Regions from separate parts of the Stenotrophomonas sp. AN71 genome, predicted to be linked through region 3. Evidence: predicted binding sites of a transcription regulator. Region 3 holds the regulator's gene; each other region holds the start of a gene.
The links. The regulator HrcA, encoded in region 3, represses chaperone genes, less so after heat shock. The targets are predictions, from matches to a motif close to TTNGCACTCNNNNNNNNNGAGTGCNAA.
Positions count from the first base shown of each region.

Region 1 (6,854 bases), on a different contig from region 3:
GCCGAGACCATCACCGCCGCGCGCGTGCGCCAGCGCATCTACTTCCCGGCCGACGACGAGAAGATCCCGCTGCTGCTGGGCCTGCTGTCGCGCAGTGAAGGCGCCCGGACCATGGTGTTCGTCAACACCAAGGTGTTCGTCGAGCGCGTGGCCCGTTCGCTGGAAAAGGCCGGCTACCGTGTCGGCGTGCTGTCCGGTGACGTGCCGCAGAAGAAGCGCGAGAGCCTGCTCAACCGCTTCCAGAAGGGCCAGCTGGAAATCCTGGTGGCCACCGATGTGGCCGCCCGCGGCCTGCACATCGACGGCATCAAGTATGTCTACAACTACGACCTGCCGTTCGACGCCGAAGACTACGTCCACCGTATCGGCCGTACCGCGCGCCTGGGTGAAGAGGGCGATGCGATCAGTTTCGCCTGCGAGCGCTACGCGATGGGCCTGCCGGACATCGAGGCCTACATCGAGCAGAAGATTCCGTCCGAGCCGGTCACCAAGGAACTGATGACCCCGCTGCCGCGCCCGGAGCGTCCGGCCCCGGCCGCTGGCGAGGAAGGCGAGGAGAACGAGAGCGTCGGCCAGATCTTCCGTGAAGCGCGCGAAGCCCGCGCTGCCGAAGAGGAACGCCGTGGCGGTGGTCGCAGTGGCAGCCGCTCCGGCGGTGGTCGTGGCGAGCGTCGCGACGGTGAGCGCAGCGGTGAACGCCGTCCGCGTGGCCCGCGCAAGCCGCGCGTGGAAGGCGAGCAGGCCGCCGCTGCTCCGGCCGAGGGTGCCGAGGCCGTCGTGGTCCAGGCCCCGCGTCCGCCGCGTGCCGAAGGTGCACCGGAAGGTGCCGCCGAGGGCGAGCGCAAGCCGCGCAAGCGCCGTCGTCGCCGCCACGGCCGTCCGGTCGAGGGCGCCGAGGGCATGCAGGCCAATGCTGCCGGCCCGGTCACCCCGGTCCAGGTGGTGGCCAAGCCGGTGCGTACCGCCGCTGATTCCGGCGACTCGTTCCTGACCCGTATCGGCCGCAAGATCCGCCGGATGCTGTCGGGCAACTGATCCAGTAGCACCCGGCCGTTGGTCGGGTGGCTTTGGGGCGTGCCGACCAACGGTCGGCACCCACCAGCGGCCCGGCGCTACCGATCTGTCGCGCCGGTCCTGCATAATCGGGGCATGAGTGTCCTGCGCTTCGACAATGTCAGCAAACAGTACGCCGGTGGCCACGAGGCGCTGATCGATGTCAGCTTCGAGGTCGCGCCGGGCGAGATGCTGTTCGTCACCGGCCATTCCGGGGCGGGCAAAAGCACCCTGCTCAAGTTGATCCACCTCGACGAGCGGCCCAGCCGCGGCGCGGTGATGTTCGATGAGCGCAACCTGCTGAAAGTGCGCGGGGGCGACGTGCCTCGCCATCGCCGGGCGGTTGGCGCGGTCTACCAGGACCATCGCCTGCTGATGGACCGCTCGATCGCCGAAAACGTGGCGTTGCCGCTGATCCTGCGCGGTACCCGCCGTGGCGATATCGGCAAGCGCGTGCGTTCGGTGCTGGAGCGGATGGGCCTGGGCCACCGCGAGAAGGCGTTGCCCTCGCAGCTGTCGGCCGGCGAACAGCAGCGCGTCGGCATTGCCCGCGCGATTGTCGGTGAGCCCAAGCTGCTGGTGGCCGACGAGCCGACCGGCAACCTCGATCCGACCCTGGCGGCGGAGATCATGGCGCTGTTCGCCGAGTTGCCCGCGCGCGGCACCAGCGTGCTGGTGGTCAGCCACGATCTGCCGCTGCTGCGCCGCATGCGCAAGCGTGTGCTGATCCTCGACCACGGCCGGCTGGTGGATGACATCTCGCCGCAGGACCTGGCGGAGTAACGCATGGCGAAGAACGAAAACAGCGAAGCCGCCGCCCCCTCGCGCGTGGGTGTCTGGTTCCAGCACCACGCACACAGCGTGGTGTTCAGCCTGGGCCGTGCTTTCCGCAAGCCGTGGGCGACCCTGCTGACGGTGATGGTCATGGCGCTGGCCCTGGCGCTGCCGCTGGGGCTGTCGATCGCGCTGGACAACCTCAAGCAGTTCGCCGGCAGCGTGCAGCAGTCGCGCGACATCAATGTGTTCCTGAAAGGCAATGTCGATGCCCCTGGCGCGCTGCGCCTGGCCGGCCAGCTACGCGACCGTGATGACGTTGCCGAGGTGAATGTGCGCACGCCGGAGCAGGGCCTGCAGGAGCTGCGCGATGCCGGCCTCGGCGAGGCGATCGACGCACTCAACGACAATCCGCTGCCCTCGCTGCTGGTGATCACCCCGGGCCAGGGCAAGGACGACGCGCGCCTGGCGCGCGCGCTGGAAAGCCTGCCCGAAGCCGACCTGGTGCAGCACGATGCGCTGTGGCGCCAGCGTCTGGATGCCTGGCTGGCGTTCGGTGCGCGGCTGGTGCAGGTGCTGTCGGTGCTGCTTGGCGTCGGCGCTGCGCTGGTGGTTGGTAACACCGTGCGCCTGGATATCCAGGCCCGTCGCGAAGAGATCGGCGTGCTGCAGCTGCTCGGTGCCAGTGATGGCTTCATCCGCCGCCCGTTCCTGTACCTGGGCGCGTGGTATGGCCTGGGTGCCGGTGCGGTGGCGCTGGCCCTGATCGGTGCCGCCGGTGCCGCGCTGCGGCTGCCGCTGGCCGAACTTTCGCGCAGCTATGGCAGTCCGTTCGTGCTGCATGGCCTGGACCTGCTGCATGGCGGCCTGGTCCTGCTCGGCACGTTGCTGCTGGGTTGGCTGGGCGCGTGGCTGGTGACCGGTCATTTCCTCCGCCAGACCCGCCCGACCGACACCTGAGACCGGCATGCAACCGCAAGCGCTGAAGCACCTTGAAGGGCCCGCCACGCGGGTGATGGTGGTCGATGGTTCGAAGCTGGTCCGCAAGTTGATCGCCGACGTCCTGCAGCGTGACCTGCCCGGCGTGGACGTGATCGGCTGTGACAGCATCGAAGACGCGCAGCAGGCGCTGGCGCAAGGCCCGGTGGATCTGGTGACCACCTCGCTGACCCTGCGCGATGGGGACGGCCTGGCGCTGGCGCGGATGGTCCGCGAAGCCGCGGGGCAGGCCTATGTGCCGGTGATCGTGGTTTCGGGCGACGCCCAGCAGCACCTGGAGCAGCGCCGCTTCACCGAGTACGTCACCGACTATTTCGACAAGGCGCTGGGCCATGAGGCGCTGGCGACCTTCATCCGCGGCTACGTGCAGCCGCAGACCATTCCCGGCGCGACCATCCTCTACATCGAGGACAGCCGCGTGGTGGCCGAAGCCACCAAGCGCATGCTGGAACGCCAGCAGCTGAACGTGCTGCACGTGGTCAGCGCCGAAGAGGCGTTCACCCTGCTCACCGCCGAGTCGCTGGGCCGCAGCCGCCATCGCATTGATCTGGTGCTGACCGATGTCACCCTGAAGGGCGAGCTGAGCGGGCGCGACGTGGTGCAGCGCGTGCGCGTGGACTTCGGCTACGGCAAGCGCCGGCTGCCGGTGCTGGTGATGACCGGCGACGGCAATCCGCACAACCAGACCGGGCTGCTGCAGTCCGGTGCCAACGACCTGGTGCTCAAGCCGATCGAAGAGCGGCTGCTGGTCACCAAGGTGCTGTTCCAGCTGCGCCTGGCCCGATTGAATGATGGACCCCTGATTCGATGAAGTGGCGCGATGATTGATGAAGTAGCCGACACCCCGACGATCCAGCTGGAGCCGAGCTGGAAGCAGCATGTCGGCGATTACCTGCTGCAGCCGCAGATGCGCGAGCTGTCCAGCTTCCTGCGCCAGCGCAAGGCCGGTGGCGCGGCGGTGTTCCCGCCCGGCCCACAGATCTTCGCTGCGTTCGACGCCACGCCGTTCGAACAGGTGAAGGTGGTGATCCTCGGCCAGGACCCATACCACGGCCGTGGCCAGGCCCATGGGCTGAGTTTCTCGGTGGCGCCGGGCGTACCGGTGCCGCCGTCGCTGCTGAACATCTACAAGGAGATCGAGAGCGATCTCGGTATCCCGCGCCCGGACCACGGCTGCCTGATTCCATGGGCGCAGCGTGGTGTGCTGCTGCTCAATGCCGTGCTGACGGTGGAAGAGGGCAAGGCCGGCGCGCACCAGGGCCGTGGCTGGGAAGGCTTCACCGACCACGTGGTGGATGTGCTCAACCGCGAACGCGAAGGGCTGGTGTTCGTGCTCTGGGGCGCCTATGCGCAGCAGAAGGGCAAGGTCATCGATACCCGTCGCCATCGCGTGCTGAAGTCGCCGCATCCTTCGCCGCTGTCGGCGCACCGCGGCTTCCTCGGCTGCCGCCATTTTTCGATGGCCAACGAGTACCTGCAGCGCCGCGGCCAAGCGCCGATCGACTGGTCGCTGCCGCCGCGTTCGGCGCTCTGAGGGCCGGCGGGCGGCTGGGCCTGAACACCGGGCAACGTTTCTGGCCCTGAATGGGGCTCGTGGACGGCCCGTTCAGCTCCGCTTGACCGGATTCGGCCGGTTTCCGGCGGGTAATTGCTTGAATTCCAAGGGATTGTGAATCCCGAAAAGCATGCTCGCCACTGTCATCAAATCGCGCTACGGTAGGGCTCTGTTTGGGACCAGTGTTGCAGTAATGGGACGCTGGAACTTTTTCCTCCTTTAGCAGTCCAAATCCCGGACTGCTAAGATGGGTGCCTATGAGCCAGAACACCTCTACTGCCCTTGTGGCAAACAATCTCCCGATTCCCAGTGCGCTCGGTTCGCTGGACGCCTACATCGGTGCCGTGCACCAGATCCCGGTGCTGTCGGTCGATGACGAACAGGACCTGGCCCGTCGCTTCCGCGACGGCAATGATCTGGACGCAGCCCGCGAGCTGGTGCATTCGCACCTGCGCTTCGTGGTGCACGTGGCCCGTGGTTACAACGGCTACGGCCTTGCGCTGGGCGACCTGATCCAGGAAGGCAACATCGGCCTGATGAAGGCGGTCAAGCGCTTCGACCCCGAAATGGGCGTGCGCCTGGTGTCCTTCGCCGTGCACTGGATCCGTGCCGAGATGCACGAGTTCATCCTCAAGAACTGGCGCATCGTGAAGGTCGCCACCACCAAGGCGCAGCGCAAGTTGTTCTTCAACCTGCGCAAGTCGAAGACGCGCCTGGGCTGGATGAACGCGGCCGAAGTCAGTGCGGTGGCCAAGGACCTGAACGTGTCCGAGCGCGAGGTCATGGAAATGGAGTCGCGCCTGTCCGGTCGCGATATCGGTTTCGATGCGCCGACCGACGAGGACAATGACCATGCGCCGCCGTCGCCGGCCGCCTTCCTGGTCGCGAACGATGAAGATCCGTCGATGGCGTACGAGCGCGCGGACAGCGAAGACAACCAGATGCAGCTGCTGCGCGAAGGCCTGGCCGAGCTGGATGCCCGCTCGCGCGACATCATCCGCCGTCGCTGGCTGGATGCGGACAGCAAGGTGACGCTGCAGGAGCTGGCTGACGAGTACGGCGTGTCGGCCGAGCGCATCCGCCAGGTTGAAGCGAACGCGCTGAAGAAGATGAAGGCGCTGTTCACCGCGTAAGGCGGGGTGGCGTTGGAATGAAGAAAGGCCCGGCATTGCCGGGCCTTTTTGTTTTTCGCGGTGTTCTCATCCACGCATGGCGTGGATCTACCCCAGGCCTCGCATGATCGACACCATGCGTGGATGCGGCAATATCCAGTAGATCCACGCCATGCGTGGATGCCCTGGTGCCGCGCCTGCCTCATCCCTCGCGTGCGATCGCGCGCCAGCCGATGTCGTTGCGATGGAACTCGTTCGCCCACGTCACCTTGGCCACGCCGGCATAGGCGTTGGTTTGTGCTTCACGCACGCTGTCGCCCAGTGCAGCCACGCACAGCACGCGGCCGCCGGCGCTGAGCACCTGCCCCTGTGCGTCCAGCGTGGTGCCCGCATGGAACACCTTGGCGTTGGCCGGCACGTCGCCGAGGCCGGAAATCACCTCGCCGGTGATTGGTGCTTCCGGATAGGGCTTCGCGGCCAGCACCACGCCCAACGATGGGCGCGCATCCCACTGCGCCTGCACCTGGTCCAGGCGACCATCGATGGCCGCTTCCACCAGTTCGACCAGGTCCGACTGCAGCCGCAGCATCACCGGTTGGGTTTCCGGATCGCCGAAGCGCACGTTGAACTCGATCACCTTCGGCGCGCCGCTGGCATCGATCATCAGGCCGGCGTAGAGGAAGCCGGTGAACGGGATGCCGTCGGCGATCATGCCCTGCACGGTCGGGTTGACCACCTCGCGCATCACGCGTGCATGCACCTCCGGCGTCACCACCGGAGCCGGCGAATAGGCGCCCATGCCGCCGGTATTCGGGCCGGTGTCGCCGTCGCCGACACGCTTGTGGTCCTGCGAGGTGGCCATCGGCAGCGCATGTACGCCGTCGACCATCGAAATGAAGCTGGCTTCTTCACCGTCGAGGAATTCCTCGATCACCACGCGCGCGCCGGCATCGCCGAAGGCGTTGCCCGAGAGCATGTCGCGCACCGCGTCCTCGGCCTCGGCCAGGCTCATCGCCACGATCACGCCCTTGCCAGCGGCCAGGCCATCGGCCTTGACCACGATCGGGGCGCCCTTCTCGTGGATGTAGGCCAGTGCGGCGTCCACCTCGGTGTGCACGGCGTAGAACGCGGTGGGGATGTTATGGCGCGCCAGGAAGTCCTTGGCGTAGGCCTTGCTGCCTTCCAGCTGGGCGGCAGCGGCGGTTGGCCCGAAGATGCGCAGGCCCGCAGCGCGGAAGCGGTCAACCACGCCGGCCACCAGCGGTACTTCCGGGCCGACCACGGTCAATGCCACGCCTTCGGCCTGGGCCAGGGCGAGCAGGCCGTCGATGTCGGTGACCTTCACCGCAACGTTGCGGCAC
Region 1 is NZ_JBNDKU010000002.1:179,929-186,782, reverse strand. It holds gene rhlB (ATP-dependent RNA helicase RhlB) at 1-1,035, shown strand, start outside; gene ftsE (cell division ATP-binding protein FtsE) at 1,150-1,836, shown strand; gene ftsX (permease-like cell division protein FtsX) at 1,840-2,787, shown strand; gene ABH900_RS04575 (response regulator) at 2,795-3,637, shown strand; gene ung (uracil-DNA glycosylase) at 3,647-4,360, shown strand; gene rpoH (RNA polymerase sigma factor RpoH) at 4,639-5,514, shown strand; gene purD (phosphoribosylamine--glycine ligase) at 5,696-6,854, opposite strand, start outside.
Region 1: a site for HrcA is predicted at 4,601-4,627, ahead of rpoH (RNA polymerase sigma factor RpoH). Genes of this name have one in related genera too.

Region 2 (6,854 bases), on a different contig from region 3:
ACGGCAGCGGCAGCGCCTGGCTGGTGCTGGCTGTGCCCGGCAGGCGCAGGCCGCCGCTGTTGCCGGTACCGGCCAGCGGATTGTTGAACGGGCTGGCCGCACCGGCACGCGCGGCAGGTGTGACGGCCGGGGTACCGCCGCCAGGCAGGGTGACCTGCACCACGCGCTTCTGCGGTGGGTAGCAGACCCCTGCATCGGCACAGCCCTGGTAGCGCACTTCCAGGCTGAGGGTGCTGGCGGCGTCGGTCGGCGTGCCCGGCAACGTGGCCAGCAGGCGTTCGCGATAGGTTTCGACCTCGCCGAAGAAATCGTCGTGGTGCTTGTCACCCTTGGGCATCTGCAGCGCGCCGGCATTGAAGGCCGGGTCGGCCTTGACGCTGGTGCGGTGGCGATACAGGTAATAGCCCGGCGCGATCTTGAACTGCAGTTGCACCTGGCCGCGTTCGGGGGCGGTGGCGGTCAGCGCGAACGCCTGGTCCACCGGCAGCAGGTCCTTCTCATCCAGCGCGAAGGCCGGCAGCGAGAGCCACAACAGGGCGCACAAGGCGGCGCCGCGCGCAAACAGAGTCTTCAATCAGTGTCCTCCCGGGTCTGTGCCCGGATCCAGTCCAGATACGCCGGCAGGCCGGCCCGGGTTTCGACCGCGATGCACTCCGGGAGTTCATACGGATGCAGTTCGACGATCCGGGCAATCGCGTCATCGACGCGGCTCGCGGTGGTTTTCACCAGCAGCTGCAGCTCGGCGTCGGTGGTCACCTCGCCCTGCCAGCGGTAGGTCGACTGCGCGCCATCGAGGCGGGTCACGCACGCGGCCAGGCGCTCGCCGACCAGTGCGTGCGCGATGCGCTCGGCACTGGCCCGGTCCGGGCAGGTGGTCAACAGCAGCAGGACGGGATCGACGGTCGACATGACCGTCGAGTATAGGGCCGCCGCCGGGTCAGGGCCCGGCGGCGGCAATGGACCGCTGCGTTGCGCGGTCAGTTGGCCAGCTGGCAGGTCGCCGGCTGGGCCGAGGTGAACAGGGCCGGGGTCGCCCATTCGGGGTGGTCGACGAACGGGTTGCGGTTGCCCTGGAAGCTGTAGACCACGTCATTGCGCGCACGCTCGGCATCATCCGGCGGATCGGACAGGTGCCAGTCGATCAGGGTCGACAGCAGGCCCATGTAGGCCGGCGAGCTGCTGGTCTTGACGATCTTGCTGCGGTCGTCGGTCAGCTCCAGGTCCGGCTCGGACTGGCCGGTCGCCGCATCCTTGCCGCCCTCGTAGCGGATCGCCATGTACATCACCGCACGCGCCATGTCGCCCTTGCGCTTGCCCCACACCTCGAAGGTGCCGGTGTTGCCGTCCGGCGTGCGCACCCAGTTGGAATTGCCCGGGTAGCCGCCGCTGCCGCCGCCCTGGCCGTTGTTGGCCTCGGTTGCGCGCTCGCCGCAGTTGGCATCGCACTTGCCGAACGGCTTGTTGCCGCGGTCGGCGTTCCACTGTGCGTCGGTCAGGTACAGCATGTGGGTGTCGGTGTACGGCGCGTAGGGCAGGCCCTTGTCACCGGTGGTGGTGGCAAAGCCCAGCGAATTCGGCCAGGTGTGCTCGCGGTTGTACTTCAGGCCACTGCCGCTGCCGGCGCGATCGGTCACCTTGGCGTAGCTGCGGTTGCGATACGCATCGAGGATGCGGTTCGGGTTGTTGGGATCCTCGTCGGCGATCTCCAGGATGGTCCAGGTGCTGGTGCCCGAGCCGCTGTACGGATAGGCGGTATGGCCCTTGATGGTGGCATGCAGCGAGCAGCGCAGCTGGCTGGGGCTGGAGGTGTTGACCTTGGAGTAGTAACCGGCCGGCACGCCCGGGTTGCCCGGGTCGGGGTTGCCGCCGGTGCTGGCCACGGTGAAGGCGATGCGGCTGTCGGCGGCCGGGTGTGCGCCCTGCAGGTCGGTGATGCGCGCGGCGCGGATGTCGAAGCGGCAGGCTTCACCGGCCACCAGCGCGGTGTTGGTGGACAGCTTCACGCTGCGGCCGCTGGCGGGGAAGGTCAGCGGCACGCTGCCGGAGGTGCCGCAGCTCAGGGCGAAGGCGCCACTGGCCAGGTTCACCGTCTCGCTGAACACCACTTCCAGATCGGCGGCGGCCGGGAAGGTGCTGCTGCCCTGCGCCGGGGTGGTGGTGGAGACCGACGGCGGCGTGTTCGGGCCCGGGGTACCGCCTCCGCTGAAGGCCTGGCCGTTGTTGCAGCTGCCGAAGGTCTGTTTGGCCGACTCGGCCCAGGTGAAGTGGGCGTACTGGCTGCCGCTGCCGGTCAGCTGCAGCGACGTGCCCGGCGCCGTGCTGTTGGTCTCGGCCACCGGAATGTTCTGGCTGGTCATGCCGGCGGCAGGGCCACCGGAGGCGGTGATGGCGCCCTCGTAGCTGAGGAACTGGACCACCTTGCCGCTGGCATCGACCAGCGCGATGCCATCGTTCGGACCGTTCTGGATGCCGTTGGTCGGGTAGTTGACCACGGCGATGGTGGCGCTGCCGCAGCCGGCGGCGGTGCCGGCCGGGACCGCGTTGTTGGCGTAGACCACGGCAGCCGAGGCATTGGCGCCGTTGTACAGGTACAAGCGGTAACCGGACAGGTCTTCACCGGCAGTGGCGACGACTTCGATCGCTTCGCCGACGTCACCGGCGGCGGTGCTGTCGTCGTAGTGCAGTTCGTTGATGAAGACCTCGGCCTGGGCCGGCGCAGCGGCCAGGGCCAGCAGGCAGGCGACGGCAAGCGGGGACAGCAATCGCATCGACTACTCCTTGTGATTGGGAATGCGCGGCCGAGCCTAAGGCCGATCCAGTGACACTTTGTCGTAAATGAACGTCAGATATCTGACAGTGCGACGCGGGTCACCAAATGTCGAGGGCTCAGGACCTCGGATTGTGGCGTTGCACCGGCCTGAACGCCTTCATGCGCGGTAGGGTCTCCTCTCTGCGGCGCAGCAAATTTTTTTCCGCGATCGGCCTTGAAAGGACCTGGGACAGCTCCATCTCTGTCCTGCTCCCGATTCGTCGGGCTTTTTCACGAGCAATGCTGGCAGTCACCTGGGGTGAGTGCTAACATCGCCAGACTTTTTCAGACCAATCAATAACTTAAGAGGTCTCACATGAGCATCAAGCCGCTGCACGACCGCGTTGTGGTCAAGCCGATCGAAGCCGACGAAGTTTCCGCCGGTGGCATCCTGATCCCGGATTCGGCCAAGGAAAAGTCCACCAAGGGTGAAGTCGTGGCCGTCGGCCCGGGCAAGCCGCTGGACAACGGCAATGTGCGCGCGCCGTCGCTGAAGGTCGGCGACAAGGTCATCTACGGCCAGTACGCCGGCAGCTCGTACAAGAGCGAAGGCGTCGAGTACAAGGTCCTGCGCGAAGACGACGTGCTCGCCATCATCGGCTGAGCCCTGGCGCGACCTGCTTTTCCGTAAGACATCCCTTTTCGTCGCCGGGCCCGGCCCGGCGCAAACACAGAGGTAACTGCAATGGCTGCCAAGGATATTCGTTTCGGTGAAGACGCCCGTTCGCGCATGGTGCGCGGCGTCAACGTTCTCGCCAATGCCGTCAAGGCCACCCTGGGCCCGAAGGGCCGCAACGTCGTGCTCGAGAAGAGCTTCGGTGCCCCGACCATCACCAAGGACGGCGTCTCCGTCGCCAAGGAAATCGAACTGGCTGACAAGTTCGAGAACATGGGCGCGCAGATGGTGAAGGAAGTTGCTTCGCGCACCAACGACGACGCCGGCGACGGCACCACCACCGCCACCGTGCTGGCCCAGGCCCTGATCCGCGAAGGCGCCAAGGCTGTTGCCGCCGGCATGAACCCGATGGATCTGAAGCGCGGTATCGACAAGGCCGTCGTGGCCGCCGTTGCCGAGCTGAAGAGCATCTCCAAGCCGACCGCCGACGACAAGGCGATTGCCCAGGTCGGTACCATCTCGGCCAACTCGGACGAGTCGATCGGCCAGATCATCGCCAATGCGATGAAGGAAGTCGGCAAGGAAGGCGTGATCACCGTTGAAGAAGGCTCGGGCCTGGACAACGAGCTGGACGTGGTCAAGGGCATGCAGTTCGACCGCGGCTACCTGTCCCCGTACTTCATCAACAACCAGCAGTCGCAGACCGCTGACCTGGATGACCCGTACATCCTGCTGCACGACAAGAAGATCTCCAACGTCCGTGACCTGCTGCCGGTGCTGGAAGGCGTCGCCAAGGCCGGCAAGCCGCTGCTGATCGTTGCCGAGGAAGTCGAGGGCGAGGCGCTGGCGACCCTGGTGGTCAACACCATCCGCGGCATCGTCAAGGTCGTGGCCGTCAAGGCTCCGGGCTTCGGTGACCGTCGCAAGGCGATGCTGGAAGACATGGCCGTGCTGACCGGCGGCACCGTGATCTCCGAGGAAGTCGGCCTGTCGCTGGAAAAGGCCACCATCAAGGACCTGGGCCGCGCCAAGAAGGTGCAGGTTTCCAAGGAAAACACCACCATCATCGATGGCGTGGGTGACAAGGCTGCGGTTGATTCGCGCGTCGCGCAGATCAAGACCCAGATCGAAGACACCTCCTCGGACTACGACCGCGAGAAGCTGCAGGAGCGCGTGGCCAAGCTGGCCGGTGGCGTGGCAGTGATCAAGGTCGGCGCTTCGACCGAAATCGAAATGAAGGAAAAGAAGGATCGCGTCGACGACGCCCTGCACGCCACCCGTGCGGCCGTTGAAGAAGGCGTGGTCCCGGGCGGCGGCGTTGCCCTGGTCCGTGCGGTCTCCGCGCTGGCTGGCCTGAAGGGTGCCAACGAAGACCAGAACCACGGCATCCAGATCGCCCTGCGCGCGATGGAAGCCCCGCTGCGCGAAATCGTTGCCAACGCCGGCGAAGAGCCGTCGGTCATCGTCAACAAGGTCAAGGAAGGCACCGGCAGCTTCGGCTACAACGCCGCCACCGGTGAGTTCGGTGACATGCTGCAGTTCGGCATCCTGGACCCGACCAAGGTGACCCGTTCGGCGCTGCAGAACGCGGCCTCGATTGCTGGCCTGATGATCACCACCGAAGCCATGGTTGCCGAAGCTCCGAAGAAGGACGAGCCGGCCATGGGTGGCGCCGGTGGCATGGGCGGCATGGGTGGCATGGGCGGCATGGACTTCTAAGGTCCACGCCCGCGCCGGTAGCGGCCGACCTTGGTCGGCACGCTTCCCCGCTGTAGTGAAAGACCCCGCCGCAAGGCGGGGTTTTTTTGTGCCCGGTTGCCGCCGTCGCGGCGCATCGCTACGCTCGGTGACCATGCCTACCTCGTTCATCATCGTCGACGACTTCCTCTCTCCCGCCGATGCGCAGGGCCTGCGCGAAGCGGCACTGGGTCTGACCTATCCCGTGCAGGAAGGTGCGTTCCCGGGCCGCAATTCGCAGCAGCGGCTGGATCTGGATGGCCTGTCCGGCGCGGTATCGCGCCTGGTCAACGAAGCGCTGCGGCCGGTCAACCCGCTGCAGTCGCACGGCAAGTTCCGCCTGACCCTGGCCGGCGATACCGGTCGCGCCAAGGTGCACGCCGATCACTCGCACTGGTCGGGCATCCTCTACCTGAGCGCGCCGGAGCACTGCGAGGGGGGCACCGAGTTCTTCCGCCATCGCCGTACCGGCACCGAGCGGATGGCGCTGGATGCGGCCGAGCTGGCCGCGCTGGGGTATGCCAACGGCGGCGATATGCATCGGGACATCATCGAGCGCGACAGCAATGACGACAGCGCCTGGGAAATGACCATGCGCATTCCCATGCGCTTCAACCGCCTGGTGCTGCTGCGCCCGTGGTTCTGGCATACCGCCGGCCCGGCCTTCGGTGACCGCCCGGAGAATGGGCGGCTGGTGTATCTGATGTTCTTCGAACAGGCGCGCTGAGGGAAGGTCATCCACGCATGGCGTGGATCTACCGCGGTAGCCATTGCCACAGCAGATCCACGCCATGCGTGGATGCTCCGATTCTGCCGCGTTCGGCACGCAGGCGTTGCCGCACCCTCATTCGACGAATGCCTTCGCCGCGCAGTATTCCCATTGCCAGGGCACGCCGGTCTCGCCCAGCACGAAGGCCACCAGCGCCGGGAAGGTCGCTTCGGCACGCACATCGTTGCCCAGGATCACCACGCAGCGCTGGCGCCGCTCCACGCATACCAGCGTATTGCCCACCGCATCATCATGGCCGCCCTTGTAGAAGCCTGCGCCTTGGGGGCCGCGGAACGTCACCACGCCCAGGCCCGCGGCCAGGTCCTTGCGTTGCTGTGCCTTCGGCAGCTCAGGCTGCAGCGTGGGGAACTGGCTGGCGGTGGTGATCGGCAGCTGCGGCCGAACCAGTTCCCTGCGCATTGCTGCTGACAGTCCGTCGCCGCGCACATAGCCGGCTGCGAAGCGGGCCATGTCGGCGATGGTGGTATCCATCGAACCGGCGGCGCGCACCCGGCTGCGCTCATCATGAGGCTCGGCGGTACCCTCCATGGTCCAGCCATCGGCCAGGTTGGGGGAGAAATCCTCGCGCCACATCATGCTGGTCCGGGTCATGCCGAAGCGGTCGAACACCTGCTGCTGCATCAATGTGCCCACGTCCTGGCCCAGCCGCCCGCGCTCGATCACGAACTGCAGCAGGATCAGCCCTTCACCGGAATAGCCGTAGCGGCTGCCCGGATCGAAGTGAAACTTCAGCCGCCCGTCCGGCTCGAGGAACCCGAAGTTGGCAAAGCCACTGGCGTGGTTGAGCAGCACGCGCGGGGTGAGCTGTCGCCAGCGCGCATCACCGGCCAGCACGCTGTAGTCGGCGTACTTCCTCGGCTCGGGCGGATAGTCCGGCAGCGGCTTGTCCAGCGCCGTGGCGA
Region 2 is NZ_JBNDKU010000002.1:131,716-138,569, reverse strand. It holds gene ABH900_RS04365 (protein-disulfide reductase DsbD domain-containing protein) at 1-574, opposite strand, end outside; gene cutA (divalent-cation tolerance protein CutA) at 571-909, opposite strand; gene ABH900_RS04355 (endonuclease) at 978-2,768, opposite strand; gene ABH900_RS04350 (co-chaperone GroES) at 3,126-3,413, shown strand; gene groL (chaperonin GroEL) at 3,495-5,144, shown strand; gene ABH900_RS04340 (DUF6445 family protein) at 5,278-5,889, shown strand; gene ABH900_RS04335 (serine hydrolase domain-containing protein) at 6,007-6,854, opposite strand, start outside.
Region 2: a site for HrcA is predicted at 3,053-3,079, ahead of ABH900_RS04350 (co-chaperone GroES). Genes of this name have one in related genera too.

Region 3 (6,854 bases):
GCGCTGGCGATGGGCTATGACAGCCCGAGTGCGTTCACCAGCATGTTCAGGCGCCAGCTGGGGCAAACGCCAGCGGCGTTTTTCCGGTAAGGCGTTGAACGGCATCCACGCATGGCGTGAATCTACCAGTGCGCGCCAATTCGGGTAGCGCGGGGCCGCGCCCGGCGGAATCGGTCGGGCATCGCAAACGGAAACGCCGGGCATGGCCCGGCGCTTCCGTTCAACGCTTGCGTCGAGAACTCAGGACGTCATGCGGTCCCAGAAGCCCTTCACGCCATCGATGAAGGTGGCCGACTTCGGCGAATGCTTGCGCGCCTCTTCACCCACGAAGGTGGTTTCGAACTGTTCCAGCAGCTTGCGCTGCTCATTGGTGAGGTTGACCGGCGTCTCCACCACCACGCGGCAGTACAGGTCGCCTTCGCTGCGGCTGCGTACCGAACGCACGCCCTTGCCGCGCAGGCGGAACAGCTTGCCGGTCTGGGTCTCGGCCGGGATGCGGATCTCCGCCTCGCCACCCAGGGTCGCCACGCGCACGGTGTCACCCAGTGCGGCCTGCGAGATGCGGATCGGCACTTCGCAGTGCAGGTCATCCCCATCACGCTGGAAGATGTGGTGCTCGCGCACGCGCACTTCCACATACAGATCGCCCGGCGGCGTACCGGCCGGACCAGCCTCACCTTCGCCAGCCAGGCGGATGCGGTCGCCGGTATCGACGCCCGCCGGCACCTTCACCGACAACACCTTGTCTTCCTCGACACGGCCATTGCCGTGGCAGGTCTTGCACGGCTTGGCGATGATCTGGCCGCGGCCGCCGCAGTTATGGCAGGCCTGCTGCATGGCAAAAATGCCGCGCTGGATGCGCACCTGGCCGCGGCCATGGCACACATTGCAGGTCTCGACCTTGCCGTCTTCAGAACCACTGCCATCGCAGTCGCCGCACTCGGCCAGGGTCGGAATCTCGATGCGGCGCTCGATGCCACGCACCGCTTCTTCCAGGTCCAGCTCCATCACGTAACCGATGTCGGCACCGCGACGGGCCTGGCGCGGACCACCGGCACCGCCACCAAAGATGTTGCCGAAGATATCGCCGAAGATATCGTTCATGTCCGGGCCGCCCGGACCGCCACCACCACCGCCCATGCCGTGCTCGAACGCGGCATGGCCGTGGCTGTCGTACATGCGGCGCTTGTTGCCGTCGGACAGTACTTCGTAGGCTTCCTTGCACTCCTTGAAGGAGGCTTCGGCCGCCGCATCACCCGGATTGCGGTCCGGGTGGAACTTCATCGCGCAACGGCGATAGGACTTCTTCAGTTCTTCGTCGGTGGCGGTGCGGGCAACGCCCAGCACTTCGTAGTAATCGCGCTTGCTCATATCGTGGATCGCATTCCGGAAAGTCGGGATTCGTCAAAGCGGAAGAGCGGAACCAGGTCCGCTCTTGCGTCGGGCGCCCCGACACGCCAGAGGGCGGTCAGGACCCTGGTACGACAACGGGACGCTGCCAGGCAGCGTCCCGCGTCGGTCCGGATCAGGACTTCTTGTCGTCCTTGACTTCGGTGAACTCGGCGTCCACCACGTCATCCTGTGCCTTGCCCGCATTGCCGGCATCGGCACCCGGGGCGGCACCGCCCTGGTCGGACGAAGCCGCGGCGAACAGCGACTGGCCGGCTTCTTCCAGCACCTTCGACTTGGCTTCGATCTGTGCCTTGTCGTCACCCTTCATCGCGGTTTCCAGGTCGGCCAGCGCCGCTTCGACCTTGCCGATGACATCGCCGCCAACCTTGCTGCCGTGCTCGGTGATGGCACTGCGGGTGCCGTGGATCAGGGCATCGGCCTGGTTGCGGGCCTGCACCAGCTCCTGGAACTTCTTGTCTTCTTCGCGGTTGGCTTCCGCGTCGGCGACCATGCGCGCGATCTCTTCCTCGGACAGGCCCGAACCGGCCTTGATCTCGACCTTCTGTTCCTTGTTGGTCTTCTTGTCCTTGGCCGACACGTGCAGGATGCCGTTGGCGTCGATGTCGAAGGACACCTCCACCTGCGGCAGGCCACGCGGGGCCGGCTCGATGCCGGACAGGTCGAACTTGGCCAGCGACTTGTTGAAGCGGGCCTGTTCGCGCTCACCCTGCAGCACGTGCACGGTCACGGCCGACTGGTTGTCCTCGGCGGTGGAGAACACCTGCGAGGCCTTGGTCGGGATGGTGGTGTTCTTCTCGATGATCTTGGTGAACACGCCGCCCATGGTCTCGATGCCCAGCGACAGCGGGGTCACGTCCAGCAGCAGCACGTCCTTGACGTCGCCACCGAGCACGCCGCCCTGGATCGCCGCGCCCAGTGCCACGGCCTCGTCCGGGTTGACGTCCTTGCGCGGTTCCTTGCCGAAGAATTCGGTCACCGCCTGCTGCACCTTCGGCATGCGGGTCTGACCACCGACCAGGATCACTTCACTGATGTCGCTCGAACGCAGGCCGGCATCGTTCAGGGCGACGCGGCACGGCTCGATCGACTTCTTGATCAGCTCTTCCACCAGCGACTCCAGCTTGGCGCGGGTCAGCTTGATGTTCAGGTGCTTCGGACCCGACGCGTCAGCGGTGACGTAAGGCAGGTTCACCTCGGTCTGCTGGGCGCTGGACAGTTCGATCTTGGCGCGCTCGGCAGCGTCCTTCAGGCGCTGCAGAGCCAGCGGATCCTTGCGCAGGTCGATGCCCTGGTCCTTGTTGAACTCTTCAACCAGGTACTCGATGACGCGGTTGTCGAAGTCTTCGCCGCCCAGGAAGGTGTCGCCGTTGGTGGCCAGCACTTCGAACTGCTTCTCACCATCGACGTTGGCGATCTCGATCACCGAGACGTCGAAGGTGCCGCCGCCCAGGTCGTACACCACGATCTTGCGATCCTTGTTGTCGCCCTTGTCCAGGCCATAGGCCAGCGCGGCCGCGGTCGGTTCGTTGATGATGCGCTTGACGTCCAGGCCGGCGATGCGGCCGGCGTCCTTGGTGGCCTGGCGCTGGCTGTCGTTGAAGTAGGCCGGCACGGTGATGACCGCTTCGGTGACCTTCTCACCGAGGAAGTCCTCGGCGGTCTTCTTCATCTTCTCCAGCACCTTGGCCGAGATTTCCTGCGGCGCCATCTTCCTGGCATCGCTGGTGGCCACCCAGGCATCGCCATTGTCATGGGCCAGGATGCTGTACGGGACGTGCGCGATGTCCTTCTGCACTTCGGCGTCGGTGAACTTGCGGCCGATCAGGCGCTTCACCGCGTAGAAGGTGTTCTTCGGGTTGGTCACGGCCTGGCGCTTGGCCGAGGCACCGACCAGGACTTCGCCGTCCTTGGTGTAGGCGACGATCGACGGGGTGGTGCGATCGCCTTCCGAATTCTCGATGACGCGGGCCTTGCCGCCGTCCATGATCGCCACGCACGAGTTGGTGGTGCCGAGGTCGATACCAATGATCTTGCCCATGGGGGGACTCCTTGAAGGATGTTGTTTTTGTCAGTCCGGCCACTCGGCCGGTGGATGAATACGATGTGGGGGAGGCTCGTGGAACATTCAAGCCATCTCCCGAACGCTGTGTTCAGCGCCTGGAAAACCTTGCCAGGCATGGCCTGGCGCTACCGATCCGGGGCAGGCAGCGCCGGGCCATGCCCGGCGACCGCAACCCGGCGCGGCCCGTCAGTCGGCGGCCACCACCACCAGCGCCGGCCGCAGCAGGCGCTCGTTGAGCAGGTAGCCCTTCTGGAACACGGTCACCACGGTACCTGGGGCGGCGCCCGGGGCGGCCACCTGGCTGATGGCCTGATGGTGTTCCGGATTGAACGGCTGGCCGGTCGGGTCCAGCAGGACCAGGCCATTGTCGGCGGCAACCTTCAGCAGCTGCTTGTAGGTCATTTCCAGACCCTCGCGCAGCGGATGCGGGTCGTCGCCGGCGGCCTTCAGGCCGGCATCCAGGCTGTCGAACACCGGCAGCAGCTCGCCCAGCAGCTTTTCGTTCGCAAACTTGCGGGCCTGCTCGATGTCACGGGCGACGCGCTTGCGCTGGTTCTCCAGGTCGGCGCGCTCACGCAGCGCATCGGCCTTGATCTGCTCGACTTCGGCGCGCAGGCGCTCCACTTCGTCGCTGACGCCAGCGGCGGCAGCCGCATCGGCTGCACTCTGCTGGGATTCGATATCTGGATATTCGTGGTTCATGTCTGGGTCCCTGGCGGTCAGTCTCCGCCTCCACCCACCCTAGTGTGGGCGGGATGCTGCGTTTCAAGCGTCGAAAGTTCCAGGAGTGCGCCCGGCCGGTGAAAAGGCCGCGCCCAGCACATCGGCAGTGGCCTGGACCAGCGGGATCATGCGGTCGTAGGCCATCCGCTTCGGCCCGATCACCCCCAGCACGCCCAGTATCTGGCCGTTGGCGGTGTATGGCGCGGTGACCAGCGAGACGCCCTGCAGCGGCATCATCCCGGTCTCCTCACCGATGAAGATGCGCACACCCGGGGCCTGGATGGTCCGCTCCAGCAGCTGCAGGATCTCGCGCTTGCTGGAGAACAGCTCGAACAGTTCGCGCAGGCGCTCCAGGTCGGACAGGTCCTGCACCCCCATCAGCCGGGTCTGGCCGGCCACCAGCATGTCGTCGGCCGGCGGCTGCAGCGCCTGTTCGGCCAGCTCGATGCTGTGCGCCAGCAGCTGCTCCAGCTCCGAACGGGCGTCACGCAGCTCCAGCAGCAGACGGGTGCGGATCTCGGCCATCGGCAGGCCCGCAAAATGGGCGTTGAGATAGTTGGCCACCTGTTCCAGCTGGCCCGCCGCGAATTCCTGGCGGGTCTCGATGACCCGGTTCTGCACCTCGTTGTCGGCGAATACCAGAATTGCCAGCACGCGGCGCCCGTCCAGCGCCACGAAATCGATCTGGCGGAAGGCGAACTGCTCGCGCCGCGGCGCGCTGACCACGCCGACGAAGTGGCTCATCGCCGACAGCAGCTCCGAAGCGCTGCCGAGCAGGGCCTGGGTACTGCCGCCCCCGGCCAGCTCCTGGCGCAACCGGGCCAGCTCGCCTTCGCCGGGCGGCTGCATCTGCAGCAGGCTGTCGACAAACACCCGGTAGCCGTGGGCGGTCGGCACGCGTCCGGCCGACGTATGCGGTGAGGCCAGCAGCCCCAGGTCTTCCAGGTCGCCGAGGATGTTGCGGATGGTGGCCGGGCTGACCTCCAAGCCGGCCACCCGCGCCAGCGTCTGCGAGCCAACCGGCTCACCGTCCTGGATGTAACGCGCGATCAACGTGCGCAGCAGATGGCGCGCACGCGGGGCAAGCTGGTCGGGAGAACCGCGCATGGAATCAACCTGTGAGACACGGACACTAGATAATGGCGGCGCATCACCTTGGCAAGTCATTGGACCTCCCTCGTCCCCGTGCTAGCGTTGCGCGGCTGCAGACCACCCATTACCCATGCTCAGACACCTTTCGATCAAGGATTTCGCCGTCGTCCGTGCCACCGAACTGGAGTTCGGGCCCGGCATGACCGTGGTTTCAGGCGAGACCGGCGCCGGCAAGTCGCTGATGGTCGACGCGCTGGGCTTCCTGTCCGGCCTGCGCGCCGACAGCGGCGTGGTCCGCCACGGCGCCGCCCGCGCCGAGCTTTCCGCCGAGTTCGCGCTGGACCAGCTGCAGGCCGCGCGCCAGTGGCTGGCCGACAACGAGCTGGACGACGAGGAGCAATGCCAGTTGCGCCGCGTGATCCGCGCCGACGGCGGCTCGCGCGCGTGGATCAATGGGCGCCCGGTCACCCTGGCGCAGCTGGCCGACCTGGCGTCGCTGCTGGTGGAGATCCATGGCCAGCATGAACAGCAGGCCCTGCTGACCCGCCCGTCGCAGCTGGCCCTGCTCGACGCCTACGCCGGCAACGAAAGCGAACGCCGCCAGGTGCGCCGCGCTGCGGCCGCCTGGCAGGCGCTGGTCGACGAGTCGCTGGCGCTGTCGCAACAGGGCGACGTCAGTGACCGGATCGGCTTCCTGGAGCACCAGCTACGCGAGCTCGACCGCGAAGAACTGGAGCCGGAATCGATTGCCGCACTGGGGGCGAGCCATCGCCGGCAGGCCCACGCCAGCGCCCTGCTGAGTGCCTGCCAGGCGGCCAGCAACCAGCTCAACGGCGACGACGGCAGTTCCGCGCTGGACCTGCTGCAGCAGGTGCGCCACGAGCTGTCGCGCCTGATCGAACACGACCCGCGCCTGGGCGAGGTGGATGGCCTGATCGAAAACGCCGCGATCCAGCTGCACGAGGCCCTGTCGCTGCTGGATCGGGTGCACGACGACCTCGATGCCGACCCGGAGCAGTTCGAGGAGAACGAGCGCCGCCTCGGCCGCCTGCACGACCTGGCCCGCAAGCATCGCGTGCCAATGGGCGAGCTGGGCACGCAGCGTGAGCGCATGCATGCCGAAGTGGAGCAGTTGCGTGGCGCCGACGAGCGCCTGCAGCGCCTGGCCGGCGAAATCGACAAGGCCGCGGCCGCCTGGCGTGCGCAGGCCGAGGTGCTGACCGCCAGCCGCCGCAGTGCCGCCGCCGAACTGTCGGCCACCACCACCGGCATCATTGCCGAGCTGGGCATGGGCGGCGGCCAGTTCCTGATCGAACTGGAGCCGCAGGACGGCGGCAAGCCCGACCCTCAGGGCGCCGAACGCGTGGAGTTCCTGGTCGCGGCCAACGCCGGCCAGCCGCCGCGCGCCCTGCGCAAGGTCGCCTCCGGCGGTGAACTGTCGCGCATCTCGCTGGCCATCGAAGTGGCCGCGCTGGACCTGGATGCAGTGCCGACCATGGTGTTCGACGAAGTCGACTCTGGCATCGGCGGCGCGGTGGCCGATATCGTCGGCCAGAAGCTGCGC
Region 3 is NZ_JBNDKU010000013.1:20,748-27,601, forward strand. It holds gene ABH900_RS17460 (AraC family transcriptional regulator) at 1-90, shown strand, start outside; gene dnaJ (molecular chaperone DnaJ) at 241-1,371, opposite strand; gene dnaK (molecular chaperone DnaK) at 1,526-3,451, opposite strand; gene grpE (nucleotide exchange factor GrpE) at 3,662-4,177, opposite strand; gene hrcA (heat-inducible transcriptional repressor HrcA) at 4,241-5,305, opposite strand; gene recN (DNA repair protein RecN) at 5,421-6,854, shown strand, end outside.